Enteractinococcus fodinae: one gene and its partner. The protein of the gene in region 2 interacts with the protein of the main gene of each other region in a pairwise test. Links are inferred from orthologs where the notes say so. Each region holds a gene or a part of one and is shown on either strand. Other genes may lie near its edges.

Region 1 (2,830 bases), 610 kb from region 2 along the record:
CGTTATGCCCATCCACCATGGATCCTGCGGGCGGTCAAACAATCCCTGGTGACCAACGGCCGCAACGTAGAGGATTTCCGCTCGGTGTTGGAAGCCAATAACAGTGCGCCAGAACTCAACCTCATCGCCCTGCCTGGCATCGGTGACCTTGAGCCCGTCCTAGAATACGGCGCCGAAGCGTCCCCGCTAGCTCCAGATGCCGCGGTCTATTCCGGCGGAGATGCCGGCCGGATCCCCGGGGTCGCAGACGGCACGGTGCGCGTGCAAGATATCGGCTCGCAACTCACAGCCAGGGCGCTGGTTGGCGCCCGGGACGTTACCGCAGGTGAAGCCTGGTTAGACATGGCCGCCGGACCCGGTGGCAAGGCTGCGGTACTAGCCGCTCTAGCCCAAGCCCACGGCGCCACGTTACAAGCCAATGATGTCTCCGAGCACCGCACTAAACTCGTGACACAAGCGTTACGCGTTGTCAACGAGGATGTTTGGACCACGAGTGTGGCAGACGGTACCGCCTTGGCTGCGGATCCGGCCAACGCGCAACGATTCGACCGCATCTTATTGGACGCACCATGTACGGGTCTGGGAGCGCTGCGTCGTCGTCCCGAATCGCGGTGGCGGCGAACTCCCCAGGACCTGGCCACCCTGACCCAGCTGCAATCTCAATTGCTCGACGCGGCACTTGCCATGCTCAAGCCTGGCGGCTTGTTGGCTTATGTGACCTGTTCGCCACATATCGCCGAGACCACCCTGCAGGTCAATGATTTACTCAAACGCCAGCCTGACGTCACGCTGTTGGACTCTGCCTCGGCGCTACAACAGGTCGCTCACCAGGATGACGATGGTTCGGTATTAGCTCGCGAGTCCATTACCGCTGGCGACACCGATGCCAATACCGCCCAACTGTGGCCTGATCTGCATCGCACCGATGCCATGTTCTTCGCGCTTCTAACCCGCTAAACCACCACCTTGAGACACCCCCGAGGAGCTCGCCTGTGACCGGCATGCACATCCACCCGTCAATCCTTTCTGCAGATTTCGCCCGCCTAGCCGAAGAGATCGCCCGCGTCGACAACTCTGATGCGATCCATGTCGATGTCATGGATAACCATTTCGTTCCCAACCTGACCATGGGTGTTCCCGTTGTCAAAGCCATCCGCGCCGCCACCGAAAAGCCACTGGATATTCACCTGATGATCGAAGACGCCGACCGGTGGGCACCCGACTACGCAGATCTGGGTGCCGAATCGGTGACCTTCCACGTCGAAGCGTCAGGGGCCCCAATTCGGCTGGCACGTGAGCTACGAGCCCGAGGCTCCAAAGCGGCCATGGCGCTGAAACCAGCTACCCCGATTGAGCCATACATGGATATGCTCACCGAACTGGACATGGTGTTGTTGATGACCGTGGAACCAGGATTTGGCGGCCAATCCTTCCTCGACGTCGTCCTGCCGAAAATACGCCGGGCACGTCAAGCTATCGAAGATGCTGGAGTGCCCATCGCGTTACAGGTCGACGGGGGAGTGGCCCCCGATACGATCGAACGCGCCGCCGAAGCCGGCGCGAACGTCTTCGTCGCTGGCTCAGCCGTCTATTCCGCAGACGATCCAGCTCAAGCCATTGACGATTTGCGTGCTCTGGCACGTGACGCGCAAAGCTAACCGAGGGAGAACACCATGCAGTGGCTTCTTGACCTGTTCAATTGGACCATCCCGGTTGCTGGCGGTGGGCTACTCATGCGAGAAGTCTTCGGCAATGTCTTCGGTCTGGCATCTGCGCTGGGTGGGATGCGCCGCAAAGTCTGGGCGTGGCCGGTTGGCATCATTGGCAACGTCACACTGCTGACCGTCTTTCTTGGCAGTCTGTTTGGCGGAGCCGATACCGCAAACCTCCTAGGCCAGGCCGGTCGCCAGATCATGTTTATCGCCGTGTCGATCTATGGCTGGCGCCAATGGAGACAGGCCAAAACCCAACGATCAACCTCCGGTCAGGAAACAGCCATTGTGCCTCAGTGGGCCTCCTGGACGGTCCGGATCCGGTTAGTCGTGATCCTCATCGGCGGGACCATCCTGCTCACCCCGCTGTTCCGTGTCTTGGGTTCCTTTGAACCGGTCTGGGCAGATGCCTGGACTTTCGTCGGGTCATTGTTGGCAACCTACGGCATGGCCAAAGGCTGGGTCGAATTCTGGCTTATCTGGGTGGCCGTGGATATCGTCGGCGTGCCACTGCTCTTTTCTGCCGGCTACTATGCCTCAGCGTTTATGTATTTGTTTTACGGGGTCTTTACGCTGGTCGGCTTTTTCGTCTGGGCACGGGCCCGTAACCGCGAAAAACCAGCCGTGGAAACCCTGATGCCGGATCCGACAATCCAAGAAGTATCTGAGACCGGACAGAAAGCGACATAAAAATTCGTCATTTAGTGCGCCCTTGTCAACGCAAGCACACAGAAACCACTACGCTAGTACTGTGAAAACCTTCGAAGAACTCTTTGCCGAACTGACTGAAAAAGCGCGCACGCGCCCGGAAGGCTCCGGGACGGTCCACCAACTCGACGCAGGGGTGCATGCGATCGGCAAGAAAGTCGTCGAAGAAGCTGCCGAAGTCTGGATGGCGGCACGTTATGAAACCAATGACGAAACAGCAGAGGAAATTTCCCAACTGCTCTACCACCTCCAAGTCATGATGCTGGCAAAAGGTATCTCCTTGGACGACGTCTACAAACACCTTTAACGAGGAGAATCGAAGGCATAATGTTGCGCATTGCTGTGCCCAACAAGGGCTCGTTGTCTGATGCGGCTCGTGAGACACTCATCGAAGCTGGCTACCGGCAACG
Region 2 (3,024 bases):
ACAGGCGATCTGCCCAGCCCATTTCGATGTCTTCATCGACGGTGGCGACGTTAGGTTCTGGTTCGGTGGGTGCTTCTTCGTCGCCGATCACCAGGTATTTTCGTTCACCGGGCATCACCATGTTAAACCGTTCCCGAGCCTGCTGCTGCACAAAGGCCGGATCTTCCCAGCGTTCCAACTGCGTTTGCAGTTCTTGTTCGCGCTGTTGTTCTTGCGCTAGCTGCTGGCGGGCCTGGGTGATATCGGCTTGTTGCTCAAGTAGTAACTGCAGTGGTTGTGCCATGATCAGCGCTGCGATAAATAACACCGCTAGCAGCGCGACGGTGCGACCAGAAAATTGGCGGGCCGGTTGCGGGTCGTTTTCAAAGCTGGTGGCGCGTTCGGCGCGCTCCCAGATATCCCGATCGATCCGCTTAGATTTCGGCTCTTTTGGGTTCTTTTGTGCTTTCTTCGCGGTCTCGAGGAGTCGCTCTCGCATTTTTGAGCGCGGCGCTGGTGCAACGTCTTCTTCTGCCGGGTCGGGCTCTTCGGCCTGATGCTTGGCAGCTTGGGATTTTCGGGTGCTTTGACGCGAGATTTTGGTGACGGGTGCCGGGTCATCGAGGATGATCGCGTCGTCGTCCTCGTGTTCCGCTTCAACGGGGGCAGTATCGGGCTGAACGCTTTTGGGCATACGGGGTTTCTTCGGCACCGTGGTGTCACCTCCCGGGTGGCTAGCTCTTGGTCTGTCTAGTGTACTGGCCGGACAGCTGTCATGGGCCATCGCCAACACGGTAGAGCTGCGAATTGTCAGATAATCCCCAGGTTTACACGTTTTCTCTTGACACGTAAACACCGCGGCCGAACTCGGCCGCGGTGTTAGTTCGCGTGGCCTTAGCGTGCCAGGCGTGGGAAGGCTGCCGCGCCAGCGTAGCGGGCGCTGTCGTGCAGTTCTTCTTCAATGCGCAGCAACTGGTTGTACTTAGCAACCCGGTCGGATCGTGCTGGTGCACCCGTCTTGATCTGACCGGCGTTGGTGGCCACCGCCAGGTCGGCGATGAAGGTGTCTTCGGTTTCACCCGAGCGGTGCGAGATGACACACGCAAAGGTGTTGGTCTGTGCCAGGCGAATGGTTTCGAAGGTTTCGGTGATGGTACCGATCTGGTTGACCTTAACCAGTACCGAGTTGCCGGCTTGTTCTTCGATACCGCGCTGCAGACGCTCAACGTTGGTCACGTACAGGTCATCGCCGACCAGCTGGACGGTATCACCAAGACGAGCGGTTAGGTCGGTCCAGCCGGCCCAGTCCTGTTCATCCAGGGGATCTTCGATCGAGATGATTGGGAAATCTGCCACCAGTTGAGCGTAGTAGTCAATCATGGCGGCAGCGTCGCGCTGTTCGCCTTCAAACGTGTAGGAGCCGTCGTTGTAGAATTCGGAAGACGCAACATCCAGACCCAGTGCGATTTGGTCGCCTACGGTGTAGCCGGCTTTTTCGATGGCTTCCACGATGACTTCCAGCGCCTGGCGGTTGGATTCTAGATCCGGCGCGAAACCGCCTTCGTCGCCCAGTCCGGTGCCCAGGCCTTTTTCTTGCAGGACGGCTTTAAGGTTGTGGTAAACCTCGGTCCCCCAGCGCAGCGCTTCGGCGAACGTCGAGGCACCAATTGGCAAGACCATGAATTCTTGAATGTCGACGTTGGTGTCGGCGTGAGCGCCACCGTTGAGAATATTCATCATTGGAACCGGCAGGATGTGCGCGTTGGACCCGCCTAGGTACTTGAACAGGGGCTGATCCGAGGAGGCTGCCCCGGCGTTGGCCACGGCCATGGAGACACCCAAAATGGCGTTGGCGCCGAGTTTGGATTTGTTCTCGGTGCCGTCGAGGTCCAGCAGCATCTGATCAACATCACGCTGGGAGGTTGCATCGACGCCGTAAAGTACATCCGCGATTTCCTCGTTGACGGCATCGATCGCGCCGGTCACGCCTTTGCCCAGGTAGCGGTCTTTGTCGCCATCGCGGCGTTCGACTGCTTCGAATTCTCCGGTTGAGGCACCCGATGGGACGGCTGCGCGTCCCAGTGAGCCATCAGTTAGCAGCACTTCAACTTCAACGGTTGGGTTGCCGCGAGAGTCCAAAATTTCACGAGCATGAATGGCGTCGATAAATGCCATGAGTGCAATCTCCTTGGAAGAATGTATGGTCACCGGTGAGGTGACTGTGACAAACAGTCACGCCCTAGTCTAACGACCAGCGGGTGCCATCGAGACAAATCCTTCTATGATGGCACCCACGCTTCAAGGTGGGGTTGGGTTACACTTCCACGATGCCGAACAGGATCGCGACCAACAACAGCGCGATACTAAAGCCCCACATAATGAGGAACGAATACCGGATGTGTTTACCAATGTCGGCTTCTGCCAGCCCCAGGGCCAACCAGAGGGCGGGTGCAAATGGGCTGACGAAGGTACCGATGACGTTTCCGATCACCAGTGCGTAGGCCGTGGAAGTGGCCGCCACTCCGAACTGGCTCGCGGTTGCTTCAACCAGTGGCAGCACGGAGAAGTAGTAGGCGTCGGTGGAGGTGAGCATGTCCAACGGAACACCGAGCACGCCGACGATCACGTGCAAGTACTGGCCCACGCCTTCCGGGATGACTTGCAGCAGAGACAACGCAATACTTTCGAGCATGCCCGACTGGTTGAGCACACCCAAGAACACCGCAGCAGCGATAATGACGGCGGCCATCATCAAGGCGTTGGGAGCGTGGGCTTTCATGCGGTCAATTTGTAGCTTGGCAGAGTTAAAGTTCAGTGGCAGCAGGACGGCCACGCCTAAGACGAAGCTCAGCGCTGGGTTCAGCCAACCGGCGAGCATGGTGGCCAGCACGGCGATCACGACCACGACGGTGAGCCAGTAAATAATGCGGTGGGAATTAATTTTACCTTCGAGGTCTTTGCGTTCTTCGGCCTGGCGTGCGGTGAAGTCATCGGCGATCTTTCGCACATCGACGTTGCCACCTGATGGTGCGAGCCCGGTACCGA

Evidence for each region. Proteins that work in one complex are often made in the same cells at the same time.
Region 1: the proteins of eno (region 2) and rpe interact in binary tests that used the Escherichia coli proteins (3 or more experiments, as listed by UniProt). The link is inferred for Enteractinococcus fodinae from one-to-one orthologs.

What each region holds. Positions count from the first base shown.
Region 1 is NZ_JAVDYJ010000001.1:1,404,102-1,406,931, forward strand. What follows is about bases 74-2,829. They hold rpe (ribulose-phosphate 3-epimerase), read left to right. Parts: upstream 74-1,001; coding sequence 1,002-1,658; downstream 1,659-2,829. Other genes in these bases: J2S62_RS06615 (RsmB/NOP family class I SAM-dependent RNA methyltransferase), read left to right, coding at 74-957; pnuC (nicotinamide riboside transporter PnuC), read left to right, coding at 1,674-2,402; J2S62_RS06630 (phosphoribosyl-ATP diphosphatase), read left to right, coding at 2,464-2,727; hisG (ATP phosphoribosyltransferase), read left to right, coding at 2,748-2,829. Also shown: more of J2S62_RS06615, read left to right, coding at 1-73; more of hisG, read left to right, coding at 2,830-2,830. UniProt on the Escherichia coli protein: Catalyzes the reversible epimerization of D-ribulose 5-phosphate to D-xylulose 5-phosphate.
Region 2 is NZ_JAVDYJ010000001.1:2,012,617-2,015,640, forward strand. What follows is about bases 15-2,964. They hold eno (phosphopyruvate hydratase), read right to left. Parts: upstream 2,155-2,964; coding sequence 874-2,154; downstream 15-873. Other genes in these bases: J2S62_RS09340 (septum formation initiator family protein), read right to left, coding at 15-673; J2S62_RS09350 (citrate:proton symporter), read right to left, coding at 2,294-2,964. Outside these bases: more of J2S62_RS09340, read right to left, coding at 1-14; more of J2S62_RS09350, read right to left, coding at 2,965-3,024. UniProt on the Escherichia coli protein: Catalyzes the reversible conversion of 2-phosphoglycerate (2-PG) into phosphoenolpyruvate (PEP). It is essential for the degradation of carbohydrates via glycolysis.